DNA from 4 places in the Gottfriedia sp. NPDC057948 genome. Region 4 is predicted to be linked to each of the others. Evidence: riboswitches for the same ligand, from Rfam matches in the RefSeq annotation. Region 4 holds a riboswitch; each other region holds the start of a gene.

Evidence for each region. Region 4 has a riboswitch for S-adenosylmethionine ahead of ACFVRR_RS15585 (bifunctional homocysteine S-methyltransferase/methylenetetrahydrofolate reductase). Riboswitches for the same ligand answer to the same signal wherever they lie in the genome.
Region 1: linked by a shared signal. The riboswitch ahead of ACFVRR_RS18730 (2,3-diketo-5-methylthiopentyl-1-phosphate enolase) and the one ahead of ACFVRR_RS15585 (bifunctional homocysteine S-methyltransferase/methylenetetrahydrofolate reductase) in region 4 are both predicted to bind S-adenosylmethionine.
Region 2: linked by a shared signal. The riboswitch ahead of ACFVRR_RS20000 (methionine ABC transporter ATP-binding protein) and the one ahead of ACFVRR_RS15585 (bifunctional homocysteine S-methyltransferase/methylenetetrahydrofolate reductase) in region 4 are both predicted to bind S-adenosylmethionine.
Region 3: linked by a shared signal. The riboswitch ahead of ACFVRR_RS01155 (LLM class flavin-dependent oxidoreductase) and the one ahead of ACFVRR_RS15585 (bifunctional homocysteine S-methyltransferase/methylenetetrahydrofolate reductase) in region 4 are both predicted to bind S-adenosylmethionine.

Annotation. Positions count from the first base shown of each region.
Region 1 covers NZ_JBHVPN010000015.1:70,204-78,316, reverse strand. Annotated here, with positions in the region: gene ACFVRR_RS18770 (hypothetical protein) at 18-236, shown strand; gene ACFVRR_RS18765 (hypothetical protein) at 353-865, shown strand; gene ACFVRR_RS18760 (hypothetical protein) at 1,032-1,172, opposite strand; gene yjeM (glutamate/gamma-aminobutyrate family transporter YjeM) at 1,253-2,752, opposite strand; gene ACFVRR_RS18750 (DUF421 domain-containing protein) at 2,954-3,652, shown strand; gene ACFVRR_RS18745 (cupin domain-containing protein) at 3,702-4,214, opposite strand; gene ACFVRR_RS18740 (methylthioribulose 1-phosphate dehydratase) at 4,231-4,857, opposite strand; gene ACFVRR_RS18735 (2-hydroxy-3-keto-5-methylthiopentenyl-1-phosphate phosphatase) at 4,854-5,507, opposite strand; gene ACFVRR_RS18730 (2,3-diketo-5-methylthiopentyl-1-phosphate enolase) at 5,513-6,733, opposite strand; SAM riboswitch class I at 6,798-6,901, opposite strand; gene ACFVRR_RS18725 (pyridoxal phosphate-dependent aminotransferase) at 6,959-8,113, opposite strand, start outside.
Region 2 covers NZ_JBHVPN010000017.1:87,458-95,570, forward strand. Annotated here, with positions in the region: gene ACFVRR_RS19985 (sulfite exporter TauE/SafE family protein) at 1-508, shown strand, start outside; gene ACFVRR_RS19990 (ASCH domain-containing protein) at 727-1,077, shown strand; gene ACFVRR_RS19995 (hypothetical protein) at 1,083-1,517, shown strand; SAM riboswitch class I at 1,823-1,940, shown strand; gene ACFVRR_RS20000 (methionine ABC transporter ATP-binding protein) at 2,116-3,132, shown strand; gene ACFVRR_RS20005 (methionine ABC transporter permease) at 3,122-3,790, shown strand; gene ACFVRR_RS20010 (MetQ/NlpA family ABC transporter substrate-binding protein) at 3,787-4,635, shown strand; gene ACFVRR_RS20015 (M20 family metallopeptidase) at 4,682-5,872, shown strand; gene ACFVRR_RS20020 (YidH family protein) at 6,153-6,542, shown strand; gene ACFVRR_RS20025 (alpha/beta fold hydrolase) at 6,626-7,501, shown strand; gene ACFVRR_RS20030 (Nramp family divalent metal transporter) at 7,914-8,113, opposite strand, start outside.
Region 3 covers NZ_JBHVPN010000001.1:236,617-244,729, forward strand. Annotated here, with positions in the region: gene ACFVRR_RS01145 (GerAB/ArcD/ProY family transporter) at 1-548, shown strand, start outside; gene ACFVRR_RS01150 (Ger(x)C family spore germination protein) at 545-1,636, shown strand; SAM riboswitch class I at 1,789-1,895, shown strand; gene ACFVRR_RS01155 (LLM class flavin-dependent oxidoreductase) at 2,076-3,125, shown strand; gene ACFVRR_RS01160 (ATP-grasp domain-containing protein) at 3,141-4,097, shown strand; gene ACFVRR_RS01165 (histidine phosphatase family protein) at 4,354-4,938, shown strand; gene ACFVRR_RS01170 (aldo/keto reductase) at 4,987-5,976, shown strand; gene ACFVRR_RS01175 (hypothetical protein) at 6,324-7,031, shown strand; gene ACFVRR_RS01180 (Ger(x)C family spore germination protein) at 7,701-8,113, opposite strand, start outside.
Region 4 covers NZ_JBHVPN010000010.1:77,462-85,574, forward strand. Annotated here, with positions in the region: gene ACFVRR_RS15580 (terpene cyclase/mutase family protein) at 1-1,228, shown strand, start outside; SAM riboswitch class I at 1,341-1,444, shown strand; gene ACFVRR_RS15585 (bifunctional homocysteine S-methyltransferase/methylenetetrahydrofolate reductase) at 1,525-3,351, shown strand; gene metH (methionine synthase) at 3,348-6,725, shown strand; gene metA (homoserine O-acetyltransferase MetA) at 6,850-7,755, shown strand; gene ACFVRR_RS15600 (homoserine dehydrogenase) at 7,888-8,113, shown strand, end outside.

The sequences.
Region 1 (8,113 bases), on a different contig from region 4:
ACCAAAGGAGTGATTAGATGAATTTTCGATCAAAGGAACAAATTTTGACGGAGCAGCCATCAATAGAAAGAAAAATAGAATTTAGAGGAAATAAATACAAATTAGTTGATACAGTTCATGATGTTTCACACGGTGGATTTGATGATCTTACATGCTATACTTACCGAAATGATACGGAAAATGCGGAAATATTGCTATATGTGCAAAAAGGAAAAATCGTAATTGTTGAACCTTAAAGGATTTAAGACTGTCCTGTATATACAGGCAGTTTTTGTTTGTTTTAGGGCTAATATGATGGCATTTAGAGATATTAAGTGAAAGGGTAGATTTGGAAAAATAGGGGGCATGTGGATTGAAAAAAATTATTCTTTTATTCTCAATTCTTTTGTTAACTGCTTGTTCACATGGTAATGGTGCAGTTGAATCATTAAAAAAAGAATATCCTAAAACGATAAAACAAGTGGTAGATCAATTATCAAAAGATGTACAAAAAGAATTAGTTGTACCAGAAAAGATCCCGTTTAGAGCAAAGGATGTCACAATGGATGTACAAAAAAATCAAAAAAATGAAGCTATTAATGCTACCTCGTTTAATTACTCAAATGAAGAAGTAGAGGTTACAATGTTTGTCATCACATATCATAATAAAAAAGCTTCCTTCCCAGATCAACAACAAGCATTAAAAACAACCAAATTAAAAGATGGTACAAAAGTTTTGATTGTTGCTGATGATGATAATACAAAAACAATTCGATGGAAGAAAGACGGTCTTTATCATTCAATTTCACTTCTTTTTTCAGAAGAAACTGGTAAACAATACACTATTCGAGATTTAATAAAAACTGCAAATTCGATGAGTAAATAATGAAAAGAGACCGCCAAAAAAATGACGGTCATTTTTTTATACATTTAAGCAAATTGGCAAACAGGGTAGAAAAATCGACTAGAAGCCATTTTTAGGTATCAGTATAAATATAAATGCATCTACGCCTCTGACTTCTCCTAACGGCTCGCCAATCGGTGAGTTTTCTTTATGAATTTTTAACTTCATTAAGAGCTTCAGTATTTGATTTACTTGGAGCAAAATAACCTTCTGAATTAACTGCAGCTGGTGTAGGTTGCCCTTTATTTTTGTTCTTCTTTTTTACATGTGGATTTTGATTGTGACCCATGAATATCACCTCCAACTTTAGTATGTGCTATATTTCCGACTTACTTTCGGAATTGTTATTAACAATAAGTGGGAAGATTGCTAGGCAATTTTCTTCTCTTTTTGGGTATGCTTTCTTGAACGGTTAAGAATGAGTAAAGCTAATATTGAAAAGAAGATTGGACCTGCAATCATCCAGATTGTGGAGTTGTAATCACCTTCAATAGCCGGTTGAATGATTGTAAAAAAGTTTGCAAATCCAACTACTAATATAACGAGAATGCTTGCAAATAAAGCAGATGAATTTGATTTTAATATTTGGAATGGTTTATCGATTTGATCATTCCTTTTAAACATGGGATAGGCAATTCCTAAAAAAATATAAGGTAATGTCATTGAAACATTCGTCATTAAAGTTATTTTATTAAAAAATGCAGATGCTCCTTGACCGCCAAAGGAAGTTAGGACAATAATGATGGATACAATTGCAAATTGTACCCACATTGCATTGACAGGCATACCTTTTTCATTTGTGTCTGAAAATTTTGTCGGCCATAGGTATTTTGGTGTGCCTTTTATGATTGTTTTTAATGGTGCATAAATTAATGTGAAAAATGCTCCGGTATATGCAAGGAACATTGATAAACCAGTAATTCTTGCAAACCAAATGCCAATTAGATCGGCAGTATGTGTTGATAAATTAAAAGCTTTTCCAAGTTCTAATCCTAAATTGTACATAAGTACATATGTTATGTTCCCTAAGTTCGTTGTACTAGCACTTAAATCATTTGACCAGTTAATAAAAATACCTACTAAAAAAATACCTAACGAATATCCTACTGAGATAATAATTGCTGAAATTGTAATCCCTTTTGGAAAATTACGTTCAGCGTTTTCCGTTTGATCAACTAATCCGCCGATTGCTTCTAAACCGCCATATGCAAAGATTGCAAATACAACAAATGATAAGATTGAGAGGGTAGATAGATAATTTGGATTAGGAGAGTGAGCAAATGCTGATGAAAAGCTTTTAATTGGTTGCGCAAATTTTCCTCCATTGAATAGAAAAATAAGGATACTTGTGATTAGCAATACTATATTTAATGAGAAAACTGTAATTCCACCAATCGTTGTTACCTTACTAATACTTTCAATCCCTTTTGAAGCAAAATAGGTCACAACTAACATCCAAAGTAATGCTAATAAGCCAATTGATTGAGTAGATGAAAGTCCAAATAATGAAAGGGACTGCGTTTTGTCTCTACCAAAAATAAAGGTTGATAGGGGAATCCAAACCTTTGAAGAGACACTAACCATAAAAATTACATAGGAAGAGAACCACATAAAGGTTCCAATAAAAGCGAATCTAGGCCCAACTGAATCGGCCATCCATGTATAAATTCCACCTTCTGAATGCTTATATGCAGCTCCGAACTCAGCCATCATAAAAGCAAAAGGAATAAAAAAAGTAATAGCTGAGAGTAAATACCATGGAATTGCACTATATCCCATTAAATAGAATGCTGTAGGTATATTTCCAAAACCATATACAGTTGTAAATACCATTAATATTAAGCCAACAAGTGAAAGTTTTTTACTCAAGATCTCACCTCAGTTAATTAGTCGATTATAAATGAATAGTATTATTTTCTTCAATAATCGGTAATTTATGAGGACATTACAACCAATCAGGTTTACTAATTTTTTAGAAATAATAAAGAATAGTTTCGTACTATTTTTCAAACGCTAAGTTGATTGATAAATTCTTAAAATAGATGGTTTGAAAGAGAAAGGATGAACTAAATGAGCTTTAATGAAGTAGTATTAAGAGTTATATGCTCATTTTTTGTTTTATTTATTTTAACGAGATTAATGGGGAAGAAGGAGATTAGTCAATTAGATGTTTTTACATTTGTAACAGCTATTACAATAGGAAATATAGCAGCATCAATTACGACATCTAAAACATTAACTATTGAAGATGGGATTATTGGATTAGTTGGCTGGGCAGTTTTGACGATTATCATGGGGTATTTAAGTTTAAAATCTAAAACTGTACGTCGGGTAATTCTTGGGGAACCAATAATTTTAATTAGACAAGGAAAAATAATGGAAAATGCATTAAAAAAAGCTAGATTAGATACAGAGCAATTTCAAGGAATGCTTCGTAATGAGAATATTTATTCGTTGAAAGATGTAGAGTACGCTATATTTGAAATCGATGGCAGTTTATCTATTATGAAAACAAAAGATGTTAAAACGAAAAAAAATAAAACATGGAAAAAAACTTTATTATTTCCGACTTCAACAGCAGTCATATCTGACGGGGAAGTAAATGAAGATGCATTATCAAATTTAAACTTGGATAAAAAATGGTTAATGGCTCAACTTGAAAGGGTAGGTATAAAATCAGTTTCAGATGTGTTTTTTGTTGAAGTACAAACCGATGGGTCGTTATATATCGATTACCGAGAAGATCATTTCAATGAAGAGGAAAATTAATTGACTCACATCCTAAAAGTGGATATGAGTCAATTTAGTTTTTATCAAATTATTCGTAAATCGGCACCCAGCCTTCAGTAGTAACAAACAATCGAACAGCAACTACTTTACGATCCTCTGCTAATGTGAAGTAGTGGCGTACATTTGGTGGTACAGAAATTAAATCTCCAGGATTCAAATTAACATGGAAAAATCCTTCATTTCCTTCGATAATAAACGTACCGTGACCGCTAACTATGAAGCGAACTTCGTCATCTGTATGATGATGCTCGCGGTTGAAGTTTTTAAGTAAATCATCAAGATTTGGAGTTGCTTCTGAAAGAGTAATAATATCACTTGCTAAATAGCCACGTCTTGATGAAATACTGTCGATTTCAGCTTTAAAAGTTTCAAGAATTGCTGCTTTTTCATCATCTGATAAAATAAATTTTTCTTGTAACGAACTATGTAATTGTTCGATATTCCAATTTTCGTAAATTACACCTTGTTCTTCTAAATATGCTTTTACCTCAACATCACTTGTAATATGATAATCTTTTTTTTCTACCCAAATTGTTGCCATTCTTCATTCCTCCAAATTAGTTCTTTATAAATGTATTTTTTTGTATACCTTGTAAAGCGTATTGGAATAGAAACTCATAAGCTTCTAAATGTTTTTTTGCTTCAAATGCTGATTCTGCCCATACTGTTATACCATGATTGTGAATTAATACAGCACCATGATCATTCTTAATATGTGGAAGAAATTCATTTGCAAGAGTGGGGATATGCGCATGATTTTTTATAATTGGAATTGTAATTTCTGCATCTTCTTCCCAAAGTCCCAACGCTTTAATAATTTCAATACCAGAAAAAGCTAACTCATCTTGATATGGGAAATCCTTTGTTATAAAGTTATTTGCTAAAGTGTGTACATGAAGAACGCATTTTGCATTTGTGTGCTGATAAATTAGACGATGCAAAATGGCTTCCGCTGATGGTTTTTTTGATTCATCCCAAACAGATTGGTCAAATTCATTAACGAGTAAAAAATCGTCATAAGTATGTTTAGTTTTATCTTTACCACTAGTTGTAACTAAAAAGTTTAAAGGCTCCTCATTTACTTTAATTGATAAATTTCCGCTAGTTCCTAAAAACCAATCTCGATCAGCAAGTACTTTTTTTACTTCGCGAATTTCATCATAATGTTTGAAAAAGTCCTTCATACTAGCACCTCCGTCTCTAATGAAGCTCGAATATCATAGAAATTTTCAAAAGGAATGAAAGGTAAAGATAATTCTTCACATTTATCTTTTAAGAAATCTCGAGCAAAAATTAAATTAGCTTCTTTTGCAATTTGTAAGTCAGTAATTGAATCACCAATGACAATGATAAAATCATTTGCTTCACTAAATTTTCTTTTAACAGATGGTTTACACATTCCACAATCATTCGTACAGTTTTCATCACAAGAATGATCCCAATGAATCTTTACAGTTTGGCCTGTAAAGTCAGTACGATTACATAAAATATCCGAAGATGGAAGGTAATCAGCTAATATTGGATGAACGAAAAAATCTAATCCGCCACTTACAACTTTTAACTCATATTGTTGTACGCTTACAAATTGTATAAAATCGCTAAAACCATCTCGAATGACTGTACGATTGATTACATAATCGGTCATTTCTTGTTTTTTCGTTGAAGGAATCGTAGCAAACATTTTCTCTACACCTTCTCGAATCGATATATTGCCATTTAATACTTCACTTGTTAATCCACTTACTGAAGGTGGAGCAAATTCTTTAATTAAATTAACGATATTGTCTCCCTCTGTAATTGTTCCATCAAAATCACAAAAAATCTTTATTGCCATTGTTGTTACCCCCAAAGTTGTAATGCTTTTTGTAGTGATGTATTTGGAAGTGCGTAGTCTTTTAGGTCAACTCCAGATAATGTTGCTGAAATTGCTTCTCTAAATGCATTACCTCCACCAATTGGTCCATCCGGATGACCATGAACACCGCCGCCAGCGTTGATGACCTGCTCAATTCCAAAATCTTGAATTAATTGAGGAACAAGTCCTGGGTGAATTCCAGCAGAAGGTACTGGGAATGTCTCTTTTAATCCATTTGAAACTGTTAAATTTTCAGCGATTTTTAAAGCTGTCTCTTTTTCTAACGCAACTGATCCATATGGTGAAGGGAAAAGACTAAAATCTGCGCCAGCAATTCGTAAAAGTTTACCAAGTAATAATCCTGCGTCAATACCATAAATTGGAGATGAACTAAATGCACCCGATACAGCAGGATGGGCCATAATTGGAATATTAATTGATGGATCTTCTGCCAATCCTTGCAGTACATCAATTCCATACGAGAACACATTTAATAAAAATACATCAGCACCAGCTTCAGCAGCACGTAATGCTTTTTCTTTTAACTCGTATGTTCGGCCAGTTAAATTCACCGCGTATAATGTTTTGTGTCCTGTTTTTTCATAAACTTGGTTCAAAATATTTTTTCCGTGAGTGACGCGATCCGTAATAGATGTAATTGTGTCAAAAAGGATCTCGTCATCTTTTATTAAATCTACGCCACCTAAAGCTTGCTTTTTTAATTCCTCTGAAATGTATTGAATATCTCTGCCGATAATTGATTTAAAAATGCTCATTAATAAAGGTCGATCATATACATCCAATTTCTCTCGAATACCTTTAATACCAAATTTTGGACCCGGAAAAAGAGCTAAAATGTCATCCGTAAAATTTAAATCAATCAGTTTAATTTCACCATCAAGGGATAGCTTACCGAAAACGGTTGTTAAAATTGCTGGTAGATCAGCTGAAAAATTTAAGCTAGGATAATAGATTTCAATAATCCCTTTTGTCGGTTTATAGCCTAGAAAGTTAACGACATTTTCTTCGCATTCTATTTCACGTACTGAAAGAACTTTGCCTTTATGCTTTTGTAATTGAATTTGATCATTTTGAGGTAAATTCGTCCATGAACCAACCGTTAAACCTAGCGCGATTGACTCTGCCTTTTTTTCTAAATGATGATTTTTATCATAAACTTGGTAAGTTGCTATTACTCCACTCATTTCAAAACCTCCAAAAAGTTTTAGTCAAACAAAAAACCTCTCCACTAAGGAGAGGTTTACCTACACCTTATCTGCCAGCAAATGCTGCGAGAATTAGCACCGTACTAGTTAACTAGCCGGTTGCCGGGTTTCATCGGGCTCGGTCCCTCCACCTACTCTGAATAAAGTAATATTTAATTTTGAATTCTTAATCTAATCGAATTATTTCATGAACAATCACAATTGTCAAACATTAAATTTTGAAAATATTTCAATCTCTTTTAATCTAGCAACTGCTTCCTTCAATCGATCAATATCTGATAGTAGGCCGACTCTTACATATCCTTCTCCATATTCTCCAAATCCATTTCCGGGAGCGACTGCAATATGAGCCTTTTCAAGTAAAAGATCAGCAAATTCCTGTGATGTAAAACCTGATGGGATTTTTAACCATGCAAAAAACGAACCTGCAGGTGCAGTTACTTCCCATCCAATTTCGTGACAGCCGCTAATAAATACATTTCTACGCTCTTCATAAAGTGCTAATAGTTGTTTTACACTTTCTTGAGATTCAGTTAGCGCAGCAGCTGCAGCTTCTTGAACAGCAGGGAAGATGCTAACATAAAGATGATCCTGTAAAAGATTAATTGCTGAAATAATCTCTTTATTTCCAACTGCAAAACCAATTCTCCAACCAGCCATATTATAAGTTTTAGAAAGGGTATAAATTTCAATCCCGCATTCCTTTGCTCCTGGAGTTTGAAGATAACTTAAAGGTTTTTTGCCGTCAAAACCAAATGCACCGTAAGCAAAATCATGACAAACAGTAATCTGATTATTTTTTGCAAGCGCAACTGTTTCTTTAAAAAATTCTTCAGATGCTATAGCACCTGTGGGATTATTTGGATAATTGATAAATAATATTTTACTAGCATCCAAAACATCTTGAGGAATTAATTTATAATCTGGTAAAAATTGATTTTCTTCAAGTAATGGAAGCATGTATGGAACTGTTTTTGAAAGAGATATACCAGATAAATAGTCTGGATAGCCTGGGTCTGGAACTAAAATTGTATCTCCTTCGTCACATAAACAAAGTGGTAGCTCTACTAATCCAGCTTTTCCACCGAATAATATGGCTACTTCTTCCTCTGGGTCTAAATCAACATCATACTCTCGTTTATAAAATTCTACAACAGCATTTTTTAAAGAGCTCATTCCTCTAAACGGAGAATAACGATGAGTTAAAGGGTTTTCAACAGACTTTTGTAATGCTTTTATAATATGGTCGGGTGTAGGTTGATCGGGATTTCCTTGACCAAGATTAATGACATCATGACCATTATTAATTGACTGATTCACTTTTTGGACTAGTGAAGCAAAAAATTGTTTTGGTAAATT
Region 2 (8,113 bases), on a different contig from region 4:
TGGTGGATTCGGTTCAAATCTACTTTCAGAACATGGAATTAATCTTGTATACGGAATTTTAGCAATGATTGCGGTCGTTTTAATGTTTATTCCTAGAAAAAACGTCGAGATGTCAGCGGATGGTCAAATATCAATTAATGTATGGCTTGCGGCTGGCCTAGCATTTGTTGTGGGCACTAGTGCAGGGATTGTTGGTGCAGGAGGAGCATTTCTGTTAGTACCAATCATGTTAACGATCTTAAAAATACCAACTCGTGTGACTATTGCATCGTCATTAGCCATTACATTTATCTCATCAATAGGCGTAACGATCGGGAAAATTTCTACTGGTCAGGTTGAAATTTTGCCGACAATTATTGTTGTAATTGCAAGTTTAATCGCTTCACCATTAGGTGCAAAAATAGGCAAACAAACAAAAACACAGGTTTTACGAGGGATTCTGGCAGTTCTAATTGGTTTTACTGCTTTGAAAATTTGGATTACGATTATAAAATCATGGATTAGTTGAATAAGGATTAACTATAAAAAACAGAAAAACTATTTTGGGAGTTTTTCTGTTTTTCTATTGGTCTTTAATATGGGTGCTAGATGTGAGCTCCTTTTTGTTGCTTCTAATAGCAATATTCTTAAATAAAATTTGCTAATTTTGTACTATATTAATTAAAATGGAACTAGTCGTTTTTTTAGCCTTACCTAAAAATTAAATTGAAATGGAGAATGAATTATATGTCAAATCAAAATGAAACGAACGCTTTACCGCCAAAAACATGTACAATTGAACGCCTTGTTACGCTTCAAGCGGATGTCGAAAAGGTATTGGTAGGACAAAAAACTGCTACTCGCCGAAACGGAAGATATGCGGATGTTGGGGAAGTGATGACCCTTCAAAATCATCAGTATGTTGTTGAAAAAGTTTATTCTCAAGCTCTTGGTGAATTGACAGATGAAGATGCTAACCAGGAAGGCTATTCAACTGTAGAAGAATATAAGCAATCGATTTTGTCAATCCATCCAGGAATGCCTTGGCTGCCAAAAATGAGGGTATGGGTTCATGAGTTTCGTCTCATCCAAGATTAATTTTTATGCTGTATAGAATGCTTCTTTACATACATATTGCTAGTGTAATTTTATCGATTGGCCCATTTTTTGTATTGATTCCGATACTCAAAAAGCTGCATACCTCAAAGTCTGCGATCCAACAGAGCTATTTGGATGTATTCCGGTTTGCTGTCAGATTGGCAAAGCATGCTGGGCATGTATTGGTTGGATCAGGAGTCTTGTTGGTACTAGTGGGTCATTGGTCGTGGAAGACATCTTGGATTGTGATGACGATTCTTCTTTTGGTGAGTTCATTATTTTTCCTAGCTAGAGCCTTTTCACCGACCATACGGAAATTTAGTGAACCAACACATGACCAGAGAATGCTGATTCAGAAGCTTCGTCGATCTATCTGGATTTACATCGTTCTTTTGATGGTTATGCTATGGTTTATGGTAGTAAAGCCTGCATTATGGTAGGCATAATTCAAAAAAGCAGACAGGTTCTTTTTATCGAAGAAGCTTGTCTGCTTTTTTGTCTTTCTCTTAAATGAAATACTAATAAAAACTGAAAAAAATAAGTATACTGACCTATTTCGGACGGTATATGAAATAGGCTTTTTTGATTTGAATAGATAGGTCCTAAGGAGTGTATAAAGTAGTGTTCGTAAAAAAATGTTATTTACAAACACAATTTTTACAAAAAAATTTAAAAATAATTCTTGACGGATTCTAAAAAGAGGGATAACATGAACTCAATAATTTAAAAACTTAATAAATTCTATTACTTATCCAGAGAGGTGGAGGGACTGGCCCTGCGATACCTCGGCAACGGGTTTGTTGTTTCGTAACAAATACCGTGCTAATTCCTGCAAATCGTTCATGCGATTTGAAAGATAAGAAGTAAAGTGGCTTATATATTTTAACCCCTCTTCTTATCTGTCTTATTGGATATGAAGGGGGGTTTTTTGATGTGGTGCCATAGGAGAAAAAGGGGGAAATATAGTTATAAATCCTAGTTTTCGAATCTGTTTACTTAGTTATGGTGATTGAAATAACTTGCAATGGGGGAAGTAATTTGATTGAGATAAAAAATGTCTCCAAGGTTTATCCTGGAAGACCACCAATTAAAGCTTTAAATAATATTAATATGAAAATAGAGAAAGGCCAGATCTTTGGAATCATTGGTTTTTCCGGAGCAGGAAAAAGTACATTGATTCGTTGTTTAAATAGACTTGAAGAGCCAACAGAAGGATCAGTTCTCATTGATGGATTGGACCTAATGACATTAAAAGATGAAGAGCTACGTAAGACACGTAGAAAAATTGGTGTCGTATTCCAACACTTTAATCTACTTTCTGCTAAAACGGTATTTGATAATATAGCAATGCCGCTATACCTTGAAGGAAAAAAGAAACGGGATGTTCAGGAAAAGGTAATGGAGTTAATTGAATTTGTTGGACTTACAGGGAAGCAAGATGTATTTCCGGGGCACTTATCGGGAGGACAAAAGCAAAGAGTGGGAATAGCAAGGGCACTCGTAACAAATCCAGATCTTTTGCTATGTGATGAAGCTACATCTGCATTAGACCCTGAAACAACAAAGAATGTATTAGAGCTTTTAAGGAAGGTAAATAAATCCTATAATCTTACAATTTTCCTTATTACCCATGAAATGAGTGTAATTCGTGATCTATGTGATAAAGTGGCGGTCATTGATGATGGTGAAATTGTCGAGGAAGGTAATGTTTATGACGTTTTTACGAATCCACAAAAAAGTATTACAAAGAATTTTGTTAACACTGTATTACAAAATGAGGTGCCGCCTAAGTTATCGAAATCATTATCAAAGGGAAAATATTATCAATTAGTCTTCCTAGGTGACAAGGCAGGCAACCCATTATTATCAGAGGTTCTTAAAAAATTCGATATACATTTAAATATTCTTTATGGATCGATTACAGAGTTACAAGAAAGACCTTATGGGAATTTGCTTGTGGCACTAGAAGGAACAAAAGAGGAAAGCGCAAAAGCTATTAAATTTATTTCGGAAAAGGGGATAGATGTGAGGGAGGTTGAGTTAAATGGAGCTTAATTGGGAATTCTTTTGGCCGCAGTTTTTGCAGGCAACTCAAGATACATTTCTAACTGTGCTAGGATCATTTATTTTTGGCACAATCATAGGATTGCCTTTAGGTATTATCCTAGTTGTAACAAGGCCAGGTCATATAATGGAAAACAAACCTTTATTTACGTTGTTAAATACCATTATTAATATTGTTCGATCTGTACCATTTATTATTTTGCTAGTTGCCATTATTCCATTTACTAGATTATTGACGGGAACGTCCATTGGAGTAGTTGCAGCAATTGTTCCACTTTCAATCTTTGTAGGGCCATATTTGGCAAGATTGATTGAGAACTCCATGTTAGAAGTAGATAAGGGAGTACTGGAAACAGCTTACTCAATGGGAGCAACAAAGTTTCAGATCATCGTGAAGTTTATTTTGCCTGAAGCGATTCCATCGTTGATTCTTTCATTTACAACAGCAACGATTGGATTGATTGGATCGACTGCGGCAGCAGGTGCTGTTGGTGCTGGTGGATTAGGTGACTTAGCTATTACATATGGTTATCAACGCTTTGAAACATTGGTTATTGTCATTACAGTTGTATTACTAGTAGTTATTGTTCAACTCATACAAAGTTTAGGAAATACGTGGTCAAGATACGTAAGGAGGAAAAGAGGATGAAAAAGTTTTTTACTATTTTTGCAGCATTATTATTAACAGTTTCAGTATTATCAGCATGTGGTTCTAACGCATCATCAGGTAATGGAAAAGAGAGAACAGTTAAGATTGGTATTAACGGTGATGATTATGAACTTTGGAATATTGTACAAAAACAAGTGAAAAATGATGGCATTAAATTGAAAATCATTTCATTTTCAGATTATGTTCAGCCTAACACAGCACTTAATGACGGTAGCCTTGATTTAAATTCTTTTCAAACGATTACTTATATGAACCAATTTAAAGGCGATCATAATTTAGATATCTCAGCTATTGGCTCGACAGTGATTGCGCCAATGGGGATTTACTCACATAAATTTAAAAAGCTAAGTGATATTCCAGATGGAGCAACGATTACGATACCAAATGATGTTACGAACGCAGGGCGTGCACTTAAACTATTACAATCTTCAAAGCTACTTAGTTTAGTAGATAATTTTGATCCTAAAGGTAGTATTGAACAAATTAAAGAAAATCCTAAACATCTAAAAATCAAACCGATTGCTGCAGGGCAAACAGCTAGATCATTAGATGATGTGGCAGCAGCGATCATCAATAATGGATTCGCCGTTCAAGCGGGCTTAGACCCTGCAAAGGATCCACTTTATAAAGAAGATCCTAATGATAAAGCAGCTATGCCGTATATCAATGTTATTGCATCCCGTACGAAGAATAAAAATGACAAGGACTTTGCAAAGATTGTAAAGGCCTATCAATCAAAAGAAGTTCATGATTACATTATTAAACGTGACAAAGGTGCTACAGTTCCAGTAGTCATTTCGATTGATAAAATTAAAAATCTATAAAGCTAGTTCATGCTTATTTAAAAGAAAGGAAGGGAGAAAAGTTTAAATGACAGTCAAAATTGAAACACAAAGAGAACAAATTGTGAAAAGTATTGAGGAATCGAAGGAAGTTTATCTTGAAATTAGCCACAAAATTCATGAGAAACCTGAAATTGGCAATCAAGAATTTTTTGCATCAGAAACACATACTAAAATTCTAGTAGAAGCTGGATTCGATGTCTCACGTAATATTGCAGGACATGAAACAGGCTTTGTAGCAAGGAAAAAGTCGTCTAAGCAAGGCCCAACCATCGCTTTTTTAGCAGAATACGATGCACTACCTGGTCTTGGTCATGCATGCGGACATAATATTATTGGAACAACAAGTGTGGCAGCAGGAATCGCTCTTGCTGAAGTCATCTCAGAAACTGGAGGAGAGGTTGTTATATTTGGAACACCTGCAGAAGAGGGTGGACCAAATGGAAGTGCAAAGGGGAGTTTCGTAAAAAATGGATTACTTGAAGGTGTTGATGCAGCTCTTATGCTCCACCCAAGTGGTAAAACAGGTTTGTCGAGTCCATCGTTGGCAGTAGATCCATTAGACTTCCATTTTTATGGAAGAGCAGCTCATGCTGCTGGGTCACCAGAACATGGCATCAATGCCTTAGATGCAGTAATCCAATTATTCAATGGCATTAATGCCCTTCGTCAGCAGCTTTCTAGTGATGTTCGCATACACGGAATTATCACTCATGGAGGCGATGCACCAAATATTATTCCGGATTATGCCTCAGCAAGATTCTTCATCCGTGCTAGTACTTGGAAACGTGCGGAGGAAGTATCTACTAAGATTCGTAATATTGCCGAAGGAGCAGCACTTGCAACTGGTAGTACAGTGAAAATTGAAAGATTCCAAAATGAAGTCCATGATTTTATTATCAATCAATCTCTTGATGAGATTGTAGGTGAAGAACTAAGCCTATTGGGTGAAGTATTGAATGGCAAAAGCGGCGGGCTTGGATCTACTGATGCCGGAAATGTAAGCCATGTTGTTCCGACTTCTCACGCATATATTAAAATTGGACCTGATGATTTAATTGCTCATACAAATGAATTCCGTGAAGCTGCGAGATCGCCACTTGGTGATCATGCTCTAGTAACGGGTGCAAAAGCATTAGCTCTAACGGGCTATCGTTTAATAACTGATAAAAACCTTTTGGAAAAAGTTCAAAATGAATTTCAACAAACAGAAAAATAGTTAGATTGAACGGTCAGAAAGATGGACGGAATTACCATCTTTTTGACCGTTTTATTTTTGAAAGCTCAATTATTTGTTCTATTTATATAGTAGCCTTCTGTTAAATTCTCCTTCCGTTAATTCCATAGTAAAAAATATAGGTTTACATTACCCTATTTCAGTTTTTATCAAAACGTAATCCCAATTTTACTAAATCTTAAATTTTAAAGATTAAACTAAAACTTAGAAATGTTTTCTACAAGTTAATCACTCTATAAATCTTTGATAGGGGTAATTTAATATGGCTTCTTTAAGTAAAGTGAAAGATTTATCAGATGATAGTGTTAAATATGCACAACAGCATCTAGCAAACGAAAGGACATATTTAGCATGGCTGCGAACTGCAATCTCAATTACTGGTGTAGGATTTTTAACAACTTCACTACACTTTACAATTAAAATTAGTGATAACCAGTTCATCAATACATTAGCAATTTTTCTTGGTATATATGCATGTGTTGTTGGTTTAATTTCTGGAGTATTAGCTACTATTCAGTACAGTAAAAAGCGGAAAGAAATTCAAAATGGAAAATTTATACCTGCTCATAATTCAATTATTCTTGTATCAATTCTATTTTCTTTTTTACTATTCATGATTGTGCTGTATTTGTCTTTATTATTATTTAATTAAACGTGAATAGTTTCAGTATTTACGCTGTTTTTTTATAGGGATATTTTTATAAAAAACGAATATTACATAAAGTGGACACTAAAATGAATGGAGTGATTGATATTTTTTATCCTGAGTCTCGGTTTGAATCGATTAATGGAATGGAGCTTCATTTTACGGAATGGGGAGAAAGAAAAAATCCAACAGTTGTTTGCTGGCATGGTTTAACTAGGAATGGTAGGGATTTTGATATTTTAGCTCGTCATTTAGCTAAGGATTACCATGTAATTTGTCCAGATACGATTGGGCGAGGATTAAGTCAATGGAGTACTTCTCCTGAGCAAGATTACTGTTTTGAAAACTATGTAAAACTAGCGATTGGTTTATTAGACCGTTTAGAAATTGAACAAGTTCGTTGGGTAGGGACTTCGATGGGTGGAGCAATTGGAATGCGACTTGCTGGTACGCCGAAACATTTAAATCGAATTTCTCATTTAGTCTTAAATGATATCGGGGCAGGAGCGTCAGATAACCAACCACAAGATATTGAAGGAATTAAAAGAATTATTAGCTATGTTGGTACGCCACCTCAATTTAAAACATTTACTGAATTGAAGAATTACTATAAGTTAATTTATCATTCATTTGGTGTTTCGAGCGAAGAAGAATGGAATGATTTTACGCAAAATTCTTGCCGTAGAAGAGATGAAGGTGGAATTGGTCCAGATTATGATCCTAAAATTGCATTACAATTTCAACATACTGAGGATTTAACCTTGTGGAATTACTGGGAATCTATTCAGTCCAAGATTTTACTCATTCGAGGAGAAGTTTCGGACGTCTTGCCACTTGATGTAGCATTAAAAATGAAGGAAACGCAGAATTTTCAAATGGAAACAATACCTAAAGTTGGTCATGCACCTGCTTTAAATACAAATGAGCAAATCTCATTTATTGATAAATTTTTAAAAGAAGTCTAGATTTTACTATTTTAAATTTTGGGTTGTTCTTTTGTCGAGTTAACTAACTAAGGAGCGGCCTTTTTTATTGAAAATATAATTGATGAACTAGGGGGGATCATACCTGTACTATATATTTGTAGTTAATATCTTTGCCCTTTTTTATAAATATTAAGTAGATTTTTCCAATATAGAAAGAATAAGGTTATACTTGCAGGTTTTCCGTTTGTGAATAGCCAATATTGTACAATTTTCAATTCATAATACCTTAACTGGTACGGAGAATGTTTCATCTTAATTGCAGTTTTGCTATTTTTATTTGCGATTTTCGAATTTTAATTGCAGTCCATTTACGTTTACAGAAAAGAGACAGTAAAAAAAGATTGAACAAATGTCATTCAAACATCTGTTCAATCTTTTTTGGTTCAATTTATTATTTAAAGAATGTTGCCCAAAGTAAATATACATTTAATACTGCGATAACTGAAGCAATTGTCCAAGCGACTGATTTAAGCCAGGTTTTATTAGCAAATTTACCCATTTTCTTAGGATCACTTGTGAACATGACTAGTGGTATAACTGCGAAAGATAACTGTAAAGATAAGATTACCTGACTTAGTATTAATAAATCCG
Region 3 (8,113 bases), on a different contig from region 4:
CTATTTCAGCTGCTACTTATTTTTTTACAGGCTATATAAATCTAGCAATCCTTAATCGTTATCTTGATACGAAAAAGGTTATTAAATTTGTGTGGATTTTACCTTTAATCGGATTCATTGTAATTAGTTTTACATTTTTCGTCCCAATTGCTTTTTTAGGTATTAAAGGGATTAATAATGTAGTGTTTCCTTGGATCTTCATAACTGATTCTCTAAGAATGGAATATGGGTTTATCGAAAGAGTGCTATATTTGATGCTTTATATATTCCTTTTGTTGTCACTATTATTTAGCATATTAACATGGCATATTGGTTTAAAACTATTTGAAGGAATGTTTTTTAATTATAATTTGAAACCTGCTAAAAAAAGGAAATTTTATGGATATATGATCTTACTATTTTTTGGAGCCGTTACGATGACACTGCAGACATTTACGAACGAAAGAGAATTATCTGATCTAATTAAAATATGGCAAAATATCCGTTTTCCTGCTGAAGTCATATTAGTAGTGTTAATTTTTTTCTTATCACGGAGGCAAAGAGCATGAAACGTATTTTAACGTTGTTGCTAATTATGGAATTAAGTTTTATGTCTGGTTGCCAATTACTCGATGTTGATAAACGTTTTTTTGTCGTAGGGATAGGAATTGATCATACCGATGAAGATGGCGTCTACCTTGTGTCAGTAAAATTAGCCATCCCTACAGCACAAATTGGAGCCGGAAAATCTAAATTTCAAATTATTTCTCAAAAATCAACCTCAGTTTCTGAGGCAATTAGAATAATCCAATCTTTAGTAGATAAAAAATTAGATTTTGCTCAATGTAGGGTAATCGTGATCGATAAAGAGCTACTAGTTGAAAACCAAATTGATTTGATGAAGTGGTTTATTAAACGGCCAGATATTCAAGGTGTTGCTTATGTAGCTGTAGGAGAACCTACTGCAAAAGAAGTTTTATCATGGAGGGTTAAATCAGAGAGATTAGCGGGTAACGCTCTTGTGTTAGCTTTTAATGAAGAATCAAATAGGTCACCATATGTAATGTCAGAGATACTTAATGATTATTATATGCGATTGATAGAAAACGGTATAGATCCATATTTACCTATTATTGAACCGTTCGATAGTTCCTTTAAAATTAATACTTCCGCAGTTTTTAAAGGAACAAAATTTAAAGCAGTATTAAATCGTGATGAAACAAGGATGCTTAATGAGCTCTTAAATACCAAAGTAACAACATTAATTAGTGTTGGAAAAGGAAAAAATCAATTTTACATAAGTGCTGAAAATACGAAAACTGACATGAAAATTGTTATGCCTAAAAATAAAAAGCCATATCTAGACGTTCATATAAAAGTAAAAGGATTCATTGAGGAATCTAAAAAGACACTACATCAAGATAGAGAATTGAAAGAGTATGAGAAAAAAGCATCAATCATTATGAGCTCAAGAACAAAAAAATTTCTAGAACGTCTACAGGAATTAAATGTTGATCCACTTGGACTTGGGTTAAACTATCAAGCAAAATACGGAGTGACAAAAAAAGAAATAAATAAGTGGAAAGAAATTTATCCGAAACTTAAATTTCGAGTAAAAACAGAAGTGAAACTAAAGGGAACTGGTACGATGTATTAACTTCGATTTAATGGCAATGAATAATTGTAAAATTTTATTTTTTCTAATAAATACATCGAAGAAAGCGCTATCTTAATAAAAATGTTTAATTCCCCGTATTGACAATCTGTTTACTAGGATTTATGATTCACTTAAAGAAATTACATAATTCAAACTTATCGAGAGTGACCGAGGGATCAGGCCCTATGACGTCCGGCAACCTCCTTATTTAGGAACGGTGCCACTTCCTGCAGAATGAAATCATTCTGATAGATAAGTCGAAAACATTTGTTTCCGATGCCTCTTTCTGAATGAAAGAGGCTTTTTGTATTCGTAATGATTTACATTGGAGGTTGACATTACTCGTAGTATCTTGATTTTGAGACGAATTTCATAAAACTAAACCCAACTTAACCAATGCGAAAACTAGACAATTTAGAGGGTGAAGGAGAGAATAGAAATGAAATATGGTTTTTGGTTACCGATTTTTGGAGGATGGTTACGTAATGTAGATGACGAAAGCATGCCACCAACATTTGAATATGCTAAAGAGGTCATTCAATCAGCTGAAAGATGGGGATATTCGACTACTTTAATTGCTGAATTATATTTAAACGATATTAAAGGTCCAGAGCATGATTCACTTGAAGCTTGGTCAACAGCAGCGGCACTTGCTGCAGTAACGGAAAAAATCGAAATTATGACCGCGATTCGTCCAGGTTTTCATAATCCTGCAGTAACAGCAAAAATGGCTGCTAATATCGATCAAATCAGTAACGGCCGTTTTACGCTAAACGTCGTTTCTGCATGGTGGGCAGAAGAAGCTCGTCAATATGGCGGTATTTTTACAGAACATGATGAACGCTATGCCCGTACAGAGGAGTTTATTGATGTCCTAAAAGGCTTATGGACAGAAGAAACGTTCAATTATTCAGGAAAATTTTACGACTTAAAAGATACGAAACTTGCTCCAAAACCTGTACAAAGACCAAACCCGATTCTTTATGCAGGTGGTGAAAGTGAAAAAGGTAAGCAAACAATTGTTGAAAAATGTGACGCTTATGTGATGCACGGTGGAACAGTTGAAGAAATTAATCAGAAAGTAACAGATATGAAAGTACGCCGTGAACAAACTGGCAATGCACCTTTAAGTTCTTTCGGTATGGCTGCTTATGTTATTTGTAGAGATACAGAAGAAGAGGCTTTGGCTGAGCTTGAAAAAATTACAACAGTGAAAGATTCAAGCGGTTATGCTGGTTTTAAAGACTTCACGACAAAATCACAATTAGAACAACAAATACAATTACAAGATTACTCAGTTTCAAATCGTGGTCTTAGAGCAAATCTAGTAGGAACACCAGAGTTAATTGCAGACCGAATTTTACAATATGAAGAAGCTGGCTTAGACTTATTATTATTACAATTTTCACCTCAACTAGAAGAAATGGAACGATTTTCAAAGCAAGTTATGCCATTAGTAGAACAAAAACGTAGTTTAATAAAAAGCTAGAAAGGGGATTTAAAGATGAGTAAAGTATATGTAATTCATGAAAATAGTGAGTGGACTGTGCATTTAACAAAAAGATTAGAGGAGCTTGGAGTTCCTTATGAGGAATGGCATCTAGACGAAGGTACGGTAGATTTATCATCAGAACCACCAGAAGGGATCTTTTATAGCAGAATGAGTGCTTCTTCTCATACACGTGATCATCGTTTTGCAGCTGAATTTACTGGGCAAGTATTAGCTTGGCTTGAAGCACATGGTCGTACGGTGTTAAATGGAACGAATGCCTTGAAGCTAGAAGTTAGTAAGGTTTTACAATATTTAGAGTTAAACAAATATGGTGTTAAAACGCCAAAAACGATTGCAGCTGTTGGTAAAGAAAACATTCTTAAAGCAGCTAGTAGCTTTGAAGGACAGTCATTTATTACGAAGCATAATCGTGCAGGTAAAGGGCTAGGTGTCCAGTTATTCCAGAGTGTTGATGCTTTAAAAGCTTATGTCGAAGGACCGACTTTTGAAGAACCGGTCGATGGTATTACACTGATTCAAGAATACATCAAATCACCTGAAAACTACATCACTCGTTGCGAGTTTGTTGGCGGAAACTTTGTTTATGCTGTTAAAGTAGATACTTCGGAAGGGTTTGAACTATGCCCAGCGGATGCATGCCAAATTGGTGATTTATTCTGTCCGGTAGGAGAAGAAGTAGAAGAGAAGCCTAAGTTCCAAATTGTTGAAGGTTTTGACGACGAAATTTTAGAGAAATATAAAGAAGTTCTAGTTAAAAATAGTATTCAAGTTGCCGGAATCGAATTTATCCGAAATGCTGAAGGTGAAATTTATACTTACGATATCAATACAAATACCAACTATAACTCAGATGCAGAAGAAAAAGCTGGGAAATTCGGAATGCTTGAAGTAGCTTTATTCTTAAAGAAGACTTTGGAAGAAAAATATAGTACAACAGCAGCGTCTTAATTTGCAATTATCGCTTTGAAATTAAAAAAGGTTCAAACCGAAGTATAACAAGGGTTTGGGCCTTTTTATGTTCAAATTTTTTTGTTTTTCAATATTTTTTCAAATCTTTTACTTGAAATTAAGAGTAAAAGGCATTCATTTAAGAGGAATATGCTAACGATTAAAAATATAATATTAGATTGTAAGTTAATCTCTAATTTTGAAACAAAACCTGTTACCCGAAACTTATTTTTTAGATTAGAAAAGGGGGATACGAATGAAAAAGACTTTGTATCTAATGAGACATGGACAAACACTATTTAATAGTAGAAGGAAAATTCAAGGCTCGTGTGATTCACCTCTAACAGAATTAGGAATTAAACAAGCAGAGGCCGCTGCATTGTATTTTAAAGAACAAAATATTATTTTCGATCATGCCTATTGTTCTACATCAGAAAGAGCGAGTGATACGCTAGAGATCGTGACAGAATTGTCGTATACAAGATTAAAAGGCTTAAAAGAATGGAATTTCGGAACGTTCGAAGGTGAGAGTGAAGATTTAAATCCACCGTTACCGTATGGTGACTTTTTTGTTAAGTTTGGTGGAGAAGATCAAAAAGAACTGCAACAAAGAATGGCTACTACATGTCAAAAAATAATGGAAGAGGATAATGAAGTGGTATTAGCTGTTTCTCATGGAGCAGCATTGCGAAATTTTATGAGGCATTGGGAACATAAAAGCTCTATTACACAACAAGATCGAATTGGAAATTGTTGCATCCTAAAATTTGAGTATGAGAACAGGGAATTTAAATTAGTAGAGATTATCAATCATAATTTTAGTGATGTAGTCCAAGTATAGTTATTTTAGATTAATAGATTACATATTTCTGAAAGTGAGGATATAAAAATGGAATACACAAAACTTGGAAATACAGGATTAGAAATATCTAGACTTTGCCTTGGTTGTATGGGATTTGGTGATGCTAAACGTTGGATCCATCCATGGGTAATCGATGAGGAGAGTAGCCGTACAATCATTAAAAAGGCACTAGACTTAGGTATCAACTTTTTTGATACGGCGAATGTCTATTCAGATGGTACTAGTGAAGAATTTGTTGGAAGAGCTTTAAAAGATTATGCCAATCGGGATGGAATAGTACTTGCTACGAAGGTATATTTCCCTATGCACAAAGGTCCTAACGGTTCAGGACTTTCCAGAAAGCATATTATGAGTGAAATTGATAAAAGTCTTAAACGCCTCGGAACAGATTATGTGGATTTATATCAAATCCATCGTTGGGATTATAACACACCAATCGAAGAAACAATGGAGTCACTTCATGATTTAGTGAAGGCTGGTAAGGTAAGATATATCGGTGCTTCCGCTATGTACGCATGGCAGTTTCTGAAGTCTCTACATGTTGCAGAGAAAAATGGATGGACCAAATTTGTCTCGATGCAAAACCATCTGAACCTCATATACCGTGAAGAGGAAAGGGAGATGCTGCCACTTTGTAAGGAAGAAAATATTGGCGTCATTCCGTATAGTCCACTCGCGTCAGGAAGATTGACACGTGATTGGTCAAATACGACGCTAAGATCTGAAACTGATGAAACTCAAAAATCTAAATACGGTGCAACTGAAAATACGGATCGACTTGTTGTGGAGCGTGTTGCAGAGATTGCTGAAAAACATGGAGTAACAAAATCAAACATAGCTCTTGCCTGGTTACTGCAGAAAGAGCCAGTATCAGCGCCAATTATTGGGGCTACTAAAATTTCACATCTAGAAGATTCAGTTGGTGCATTATCGGTTAATTTAACAACTGAAGAAGTTGCGTATTTGGAAGAGCCTTATGTTCCACATCCGGTAGTTGGTGCTTTAGGCTCTAATTAATGTTAATTATAGTAAAATGAGTTGATCCCCTATTTTCCTTAAGTGTGAAGAGGGGATTTTTTAGGTAATTTCACTATCAATATCTCTAGATTATAACGTATGAGTTAGTATATATATCGTTCATATTGCTTTTCTAAGACTTACTTGTAGAATAATTCATAAATCAACTGTACAAGCTGTAATTTTTGCCGTTTCTAACTCAATATTTATATTAGAAAATGCTTATGTAAGAGCACTTCACTCAAAACTTTTGAAGTAGGACATCATCACTTGTTTTTTCATATTACAGTGATATATGTTGCAATATGCCGGAAAATCCTTCATATTTGTTAAAAAGGAGGTCCGTTATGCGAAGTGATATACAACCGAATGAACGAGCTTTTTCTTCCAAGGAAGTAGCAGAAGAACTGGGTATTGCAACACCTACTGTTCGAAAGTATGGTCAAATCTTAGAGCGCAATGGATATGAGTTCTTGAAAGATGGCGATCGACGTATCTTTGTTCAATCTGATATTAGAGTGCTTATAGCGTTACGCGATTCAGAAAAGCCCCTGGAAGATACTGCAAAAGACCTCGTTTTTCAACAAAAAGAAAGATTAGAAGGTTACGATGAAACACAAATTGCCATATCTGATACATATGAAAATTTACCACATGACCCAAATCAATTAAAAGAGTTTTTAAGGTTTTTAGTCAGTGAACTCGCAGCTGCACGTGAAATGAATGTTCAAATGAAAAATGATATGACAGAACTTAAAACGGCGGTTTCCAGGCTTCAACAAGATCATCATGATATAAGTGCAAATATTGGAAATTCATCCAAAAAAACTTATACCAAAATCGAAGAATTAGCCAAACAACAAAAAATCCAATACGAGACATTACTGGAACATGAAAAACAAAAAATTGATTTTTTACAAGAAGAAATACAAAACATGCGAGAAGAACAGAGAACAGAATGGCGATCACAGGATAACTTTAATAAACGTTTAGAAGTTGTGATCCAAAAGCCTAAAGATAAATGGGGATGGCTTTTCTCTTTATTTAGAAAATAAAGGAACTATTAAAATCTTTTTATGCTAATCTTGTGAAATTTGATTAAAACTTTTGAAACTGAATACTTTAATATGTACTTTCAGGTCGATACTTCCACTAGGATGTATCGGCTTTTTAGTACGTATCGCAGGCTGATACAGATTGCACTTATTTCAAAAATCTTTTTAATTGCTGATATAAGTTTGTTTCAGCTTAAAATAATGCTTTTAAATATTAGATTTTATTTAACATCAAATTTTTACAAATTCCCGGGAAATATCTACAAATTTCTTGATTATAAGAAATAATTCTAAGTGTGACACTATGTTCGTGATGACTAGTAGAGATATACTAGTAAAACCTCGTCATAACAATCAAATATACTACTTTACGACGAAGTTACTTAAGTATTCGATCTTTTTCAATATTGATTTCAATATATTGCATTACATTTAAAAGCCCCCGAACCGAATAGTGCTGGGGGCTTTTGTAGCTTCCAAATGGGGTTTTTATTTTTAATAAAAGGAATAAGAAATTTAATTTAAAGAATCTGTTAAATAATCTATCTTTTTCTTGATTCTTTTATCTGGTGAAGATGATTTTTTAATCTTTCCAATATTATCCACTCATTTCCAAAAGATACTTTGATTTCTAATTTTTAATTTTCTATTCATACAGTATCTGGTCTCCTAATATGGATAAGGTCTCCTTCTCATTCCGACATTATTAATTTTAACGTCAACACTTACTGTAACTTTTGCTTTTTTAAATGTATCATTCCAATTTCCTTCATATTTTTTAAAAATTTTTGGATTAACCATGTATAATTTTTCACCAAATCCAAATGCATCTCCACCGAGTTTTTTTACTTCAGATATTCCTTTTTCTATTGATTGTTTTATAACATTTTCAGCGGTTTTTTCGTATTTATTAAGGGTTATTGCTTTATCAAAATTGGCATTACATAATACCTCGTCAATATGGCCAATTGATTTAATTTTTATATTTATTATTGGAATATTATCTTTTATTTTAATTTCCGTCTTTGATTTTACCCGTGAAAGCTCCATCGAATCATATTCTTTTGTATTACATGGTATTT
Region 4 (8,113 bases):
TCAGTTTTTACTTGAGGAAGGTAAGAAGCTAGCTTCGTATCCTCTCTATTTTCACCAGAAAGGATATGAAAAGGCTGAGAGATTTATTCTGGATCGTATTGAAACAAATGGAACTTTTTATAGCTATGCTACTTCTACGTTTTATATGATTTATGCTTTAATGGCTTTAGGCTATGAATCTACTTCATCTGTCATTCAAAATGCGCTACAAGGACTTCTTTCATATGCAGCCGATACTGAAGCAGGTCTTCATATTGAAAATTCGCCATCAAAAGTTTGGGATACAGCATTATTGTCATATGCAATTCAAGAAGCAGGTTACCACGTAAGTGATCCAATTGTTTCGAAATCCATAAACTACCTAATTAAGAAACAGCAAAATATGAATGGTGACTGGAAGGTTCATGCTAAAAATTTAAGTCCTGGTGGTTGGGGCTTCTCTGATGTTAATTCTTTTATCCCAGATAATGATGATACTGGTGCAGTTTTAAGGGCGTTAACTAGAAGTTCTTTGGATCAGTCCACAATTCATGAAAGTTGGTTAAGGGGAGTTCATTTTTTACTTGGACTTCAAAATGATGATGGTGGTTGGGGAGCTTTCGAAAAAAATGTAACGAATAAATGGTTAACATTTTTACCAATTGAAAATGCAAAAGATGCAATCATAGATCCTTCAACTGCAGATTTAACTGGACGTATTTTAGAATTTATTGGAAACTATACGACGATTTCAAATGATGATCCGATTGTGAAAAAGTCGGTTAATTGGCTTTTGAAAAATCAAAAATCAAATGGTAGTTGGTATGGTAGATGGGGGATTTGTTATATTTATGGGACTTGGGCAGCGATTACTGGGCTCAGAGCCGTTGGAATACCTAAAAATCATGAGGCAATTAAAAAAGCAGAGAAATGGTTAGTTAGTATTCAAAATGAAGACGGAGGTTGGGGAGAATCGGGTCTTTCACCTGTTAAAAATAAATATGTTCCTTTAAAATTTAGCACTCCTAGTCAAACAGCGTGGGCAGTCGATACTTTACTTTCAATTCGTAATAAAGAAGATGGAATAATTAGAAAAGGGATTAAATTTTTAACTACTCAAAGTGAATTATCAAATAAAGCATTAACTTATCCAACTGGATTAGGATTACCTGGTCAGTTTTATATTCACTATCATAGCTATAATGAAATTTATCCGCTATTAGCACTAGCACACTATAAAAATAGTTAAATAATACTATTATGTAAACAAAATAAATTTATTTTTGGAAATCTTTCCATAAATGTCTTTTCTTTATCATATAAATATAGTAAACTATTTTATATTGAACATAACTAAATAATCCTTATCGAGAGTGGTGGAGGGACTGGCCCTTTGAAACCCGGCAACTTTAGCGAAAGCTAAAAAGTGCTAAATCCAGCATGTTTAAAACATGAGAGATAAGGCGTAATCTGTACTTAAACGTCATTCTCTCATTTTTTTGAGAGAATGGCGTTTTTTATTTTATCTAAACGGGAAGTGATTGAATGGGCTTATTGGAAAAGTTAAAAGATGGAATTGTTTTAGGTGACGGCGCAATGGGAACACTTTTGTATTCTGGTGGACTTCACAGCTGTTTTGAAGAACTTAATATTACTGAGCGTGATCGAATCATTCATATACATGAACAATATATAGATGCTGGCGCAGAAGTGATTCAAACAAATTCGTACGGTGCTAATGCTGGAAAACTGAGACAATATGGTTTGGAAAAGCTGGTTAAGCAAATTAATCAAATGGCTGTTAGAAATGCTAGAGCGGCATCAAAAGGAAGAGCGTTAGTAATCGGTGGTATAGGTGGAATGAAATATGTAGGTTCTTCTTTTACGACACCTTTAGAACGTGAAATGATGCTGCTTGAGCAAGCTTCAGCGTTACTAGAAGAAGGCGTAGATGGGATCATGCTTGAAACATTTTATGATGAAAATGAATTATATGATGCTGTAAATCTATTAAGAGGAAGAACGGATTTACCAATTATTGCACAAGTAACACTACAAGAAATTGGCGTCATGCAAAGTGGCCAATATATCGAAAAAATACTTCCTAATTTAATCGATTTGGGTGCAGATGTAGTTGGAATCAATTGTCATCTAGGACCACTTCATATGTTGGAGTCATTAAATACTGTTTCATTACCAACGAATGGTTTCTTATCGGCATTTCCTAATTCAGGATTACCTCTATACACTGATGGAAAATACGTATACAAATCGAATCCAGAATATTTTGAAGATATGGCAAAACCATTTATTGAACAAGGTGTAAGACTAATCGGTGGATGTTGTGGTACAACACCAGCGCATATCGCTGCTTTACGAAGTAAGATTGATACTTTACAGCCTGTTACAAAAAAAGAAGTGAAAAACAGAACAATTAAAATTACAATCCCTAAGCAAGAAGAACAAAAGAATGAAACTCTTGCAGAAAAGGCAAAAAAGAGAACGACCATCATTGCAGAACTAGATCCACCAAAAACATTACAAACTAGAAAGTTTTTTGAAGGAGCGAAAGCATTACATAGCGCAGGGGCTGACGCAATTACGCTAGCAGATAATCCACTAGCTTCACCTAGAATTTCGAATGTGGCAATGGCATCACTACTTCAAAGATTGGATGTACCAGTCTTGACGCATTTAACTTGTAGAGATCGTAATATGATTGGACTTCAATCTCATTTAATGGGTCTATCAACATTAGGATTAAATGAAGTTCTTGCTATTACAGGTGATCCAGCAAGGGTAGGAGATTTTCCAGGTGCAACTTCAGTATATGATGTAGCATCACTTGAACTAATTCGAATGATTAAAGAAATGAATGAAGGTAGACTTTATTCCGGTAAAAGCTTAGGAAATGGAACGAGATTTTCTGTCGCTGCAGCTTTTAACCCGAATGTTCGAAAATTTGATGCTGCAATTAAAAGACTTGAGAAAAAGGTCGAGGCGGGAGCGGATTATTTTTTAACGCAGCCTATTTATGATTTTGAAACGATTGATAAGTTATTTGAGGCAACTCGTCATATTAAACAGCCAATTTTTATCGGAATTATGCCATTAGTTAGTAAGAAGAATGCTGATTTTATCCATTACGAAGTTCCAGGAATTACTTTATCTGAAGAGGTAAGAAACAGAATTTCATCAGTGGAACCAGAGAGAGCAGTTGATGAAGGGAAAAAAATTGCAAAAGAGCTTATTGATTATGTTAAGGATAAATTTAACGGCATTTATTTTATCACTCCATTTTTGAAGTATGAAATAACAGAGGACTTAATTCAATTTACTAAAAGCAGCAATAAAGAGGAGATTCAACTATGAAAACTTTAGATCTAGCATTAAAAGAAAAAATATTACTTCTTGATGGAGCAATGGGAACGATGATCCAGCAAAGAAATTTAACAGCAGAAGACTTTGGTGGTGAAGAATACGAAGGTTGTAATGAATATTTAGTTGTTACAAGACCGGATGTTATACAAGATATTCATGAGGAATATATATTTGCTGGGTCTGACATTATCGAAACGAACACATTTGGGGCAACGAATATTGTTTTATCCGATTATAATTTACAGCATTTAGATATCGAACTAAATGAAATTGCAGCAAGGATTGCAAAGCAAGCTGTTGTGGCATCGGGTAAAGATGTATATGTAGCAGGTGCGATGGGTCCAACAACAAAAGCAATCAGTGTTACAGGTGGTGTGACTTTTGAAGAATTAATTACTGCATATAATCGACAAGCAACTGGCTTAATTAATGGTGGAGTAGATGTTTTATTAGTTGAAACTTGTCAAGACATGAGAAATGTTAAAGCTGCATGTATTGGGATTAGTAATGCATTTAACGAATTAAATAAAAAATTACCAGTTATGATTTCCGGAACGATTGAACCAATGGGAACAACATTAGCAGGTCAAACAATTGATGCTTTTTATTTAGCCATTGAACATATTTCTCCTATTTCAGTTGGCTTAAACTGTGCAACAGGACCTGAGTTTATGAGAGACCATGTTCGTTCATTGTCAGATCTATCTGAGACATTTGTTTCATGTTATCCAAATGCTGGTTTACCAGATGAAGATGGACATTATCATGAGTCACCAGAATCTTTAGCGCACAAAGTACGCGATTTTGCTGAACAAGGATGGATCAATATTATAGGTGGTTGTTGTGGAACAACTCCGGAACATATTAGAGCAATGAAAGAAGCTGTAAGTGGAATATCTCCTCGTCAACCTAAAAAAAGAGAGGATCATGCGGTTAGTGGGTTAGAATCACTTCGCTATGATGATAGTATGAGACCACTTTTTGTCGGTGAAAGAACAAACGTTATTGGATCGCGTAAATTTAAAAATTTAATCGCTGACGGAAAATTTGAAGAAGCTTCAGAAATTGCGAGAGCTCAAGTGAAAAAAGGTGCTCATGTCATCGACGTATGTATGGCAGATCCTGATCGTGAAGAAGTTGAAGATATGGAAAATTTCGTAAAGCAATTAGTTAATAAAGTAAAAGTACCAATCATGATTGATTCAACTGATGAAAAAGTAATTGAATTAGCACTGACTTATATTCAAGGTAAAGCGATTATTAATTCGATTAATCTTGAAGATGGGGAGGAGCGATTTGAGAAAATTTTACCTTTCATTCATAAATATGGTGCTGCCGTTGTAGTGGGTACGATTGATGAAGATGGGATGGCAGTATCGGCAGAAAGAAAATTAGAAATTGCAAAAAGAAGTTATCAACTATTAACTGAAAAATATAAAATTCGTGCGACAGACATCATTTTTGATCCGCTTGTTTTCCCTGTTGGAACAGGTGATACACAATATATCGGTTCTGCAAAAGCAACAATTGATGGCATTAAATTAATAAAAGATGAATTTCCGCAGTGTTTAACGATTTTAGGTTTAAGTAATATTTCATTCGGTTTACCAAACACTGGTCGTGAGGTGTTAAATGCCGTTTTCTTATATCATTCTACAAAGGCTGGACTTGATTACGCGATTGTAAATACTGAGAAACTAGAACGATTTGCTTCTATTCCTGCAGAAGAACGTGAGCTTGCTGAGAATTTATTATTCCATACGTCTCAAGAAACATTAGATAAATTTGTTGAGCATTTTAGAAATTCAGTAAAGAAAGAAGAAAAACCAAAAGAACAGCTTCCGATTGAAGAAAGATTAGCAGCGTGTGTAATAGAAGGTTCAAAACAAGGATTAATAGAAGATCTACAGGCCTGTCTTGACCGTGGTGACATACCATTAAATATTATTAATGGTCCACTAATGACTGGGATGGATGAAGTTGGAAGACTTTTCAATAATAATGAGCTAATTGTAGCTGAAGTATTACAAAGTGCAGAAGTAATGAAGGCATCTGTAAACTTTTTGGAGCAATTTATGGAGAAAACTGAAAGCTCTAGAAAAGGAAAAGTCATTTTAGCAACTGTTAAAGGTGATGTTCATGATATCGGAAAGAATTTAGTCGATATTATTTTGACGAATAATGGCTTTGATGTTGTCAATTTAGGTATTAATATTCGACCAGATGATTTAATTACAAAGATTCGTGAGAACAAACCCGACATAATTGGTTTATCAGGCTTATTAGTAAAATCTGCTCACCAAATGGTTATTACAGCTGGTGACTTAAAAAGTGCAGGAATTGACACACCAATATTAGTTGGTGGCGCTGCATTAACTAGAAAATTTACTGAAAATCGAATTCAGCCAATTTACGATGGATTAGTTGTTTATTCAAATGACGCGATGACTGGTTTAGACTTAGCAAATAAAATTGTTAATCCAAATGAATTAAAAGCATTAGAAGAAAAGAAAAAGGCAATTAAAAAAATAGACAATGTGATTGAATTGCCAGTTCCTGAAGTTAGTACAAAGAGATCAGCAATACAAAAGTCAGATTGCCTAGTTCCTTCATCTTTAAGTAAAACGGTCATTAAAAATATTCCAGTAGCTCAAGTGGCACCTTTTATTAATTACCAAATGCTAATAGGACATCATTTGGGGGTAAAAGGTAAATGGGAAAATCAAGAACGTGGCCAAGAGTTATACGAGTTAGTTCAAGAATTCTTAAAAGATGGAAATGAATATTTTGACTGCCAAGTAATCTATCAATTTTTCCCGGCTCAAAGTGATGGCAATGATGTCATTATCTATGACTCTGAAACGAAAAAACCGATTGAACGTTTTCAATTTCCAAGACAAAGAAAAGAACCAAATCTTTGTATAAGCGACTTTTTAAATCCTGTTGGTGAAGAGATGGATTATGTTGGATTCTTCTCTGTAACATCAGGCCCACGAGTAAGAAATATTGCCGAAAGATTGAAACAAGAAGGGGAGTATTTAAAGAGTCACGTTTTATTCTCATTAGCCCTAGAATTAGCAGAAGGTCTAGCTGAAAAAACGCATATGCTAATGAGAGAAAAATGGGGATTCCCAGATCGTCCAGATTTCACAATGTCTGAGCGTTTTAAAGCAAGATATCAAGGAATCAGGGTTTCATTTGGTTACCCTGCTTGTCCAAATCTTGAGGATCAAGAAAAGCTATTTAAGTTAATTGATCCAAATGAAATTGGGATTAATCTAACAGAAGGATTCATGATGCTACCAGAAGCATCTGTAACTGCAATGGTATTCTCGCATAAGGATGGAAGATATTTTTCAGTTTAAAAAGTGAGAATAATTATTCATTTGATTCAATAAAACTATAATTTCGTTATTTCAAATAGGTAGTAGAAATAGTTGATGCATCAATCTACTACCTTTTTCTTAAGAAAAAAGAGGAGTGGAAAAAATGCCTGTAATTATCAACAAAGATCTACCTGCAACGGAAATACTAACGAAAGAAAATGTTTTCTATATGACGAAAGAGCGAGCGGAGTCACAAGATATAAGACCGCTTCAAATAGGCATTTTAAACTTAATGCCAACTAAAATTGAAACCGAAACGCAATTATTACGTTTAATTGCAAATTCACCTCTACAAGTAGATATCGATTTAATCGGTACTGAATCATACAAGCCCAAGAACGTTTCAGAAGAGCATGTTTCAAGCTTTTATAAAACAATTTCACAAATTCAAAATACAAAATATGATGGATTTATTATTACCGGTGCTCCAGTTGAGACATTGGACTTTGAAGAAGTTGAATATTGGTCGGAACTTAAAGAAATCATGGATTTCACAAAAGAAAATGTAACATCTACATTGCATATATGTTGGGGTGCACAAGCAGGTCTTTATCATCACTACGGAGTTCCTAAATACACATTAGATAAAAAAATGTTTGGTGTTTTCCCACACTCAGTAGAGGATCGCTTTGTGAAACTAGTATGTGGCTTTGATGACGAGTATTATGTACCGCATTCAAGACACACTGAAGTTAAGAAGGAAGATATCGATCAAATAGGAGAATTAAAGATTTTAAGTCTATCGGATGATGCGGGTGTCCACCTTGTTACTAGTGAGGACGGAAAGCAAATTTTTGCAACTGGACATCATGAATATTGTATTAATACTTTAAAATCAGAATATGAAAGAGATGTACAAAGAGGAGCGGAAATTGCTATACCAAAAAACTATTTCCGGAATGATAATCCTGAAAAACCTCCGATTGTACGTTGGAGAAGTCATGCTAATCTACTTTTCTCAAATTGGTTAAATTATTACGTTTATCAAGAAACCCCTTACAATTTATAATTTTATATTTTTAGTTTCATAATTTTGTCAAATACTAAATAAAAATAATTGGAAAATTTAAAAAAAAGTTTGCTATTTTCATAAAACATTCCCATAATGGAAATAATATCAAATTTTAACGGAGGAGATCATATGAAGGACTGTATATCTATCGGACTATTAGGACTTGGAACTGTTGGAAGTGGTGTTGTAAAAATTGTTGAAGATCATCAGGACAGATTAGCTCATCAAATCGGTTGTTCTGTTCAAGTAAAAAAAGTTCTTGTTAAGGACCTTGAAAAGGAGCGCTCAATTTCAATTCAAAAGGATTTATTAACAACAGATGCATTTGAAATTTTAGATGATGCAGATGTAGATG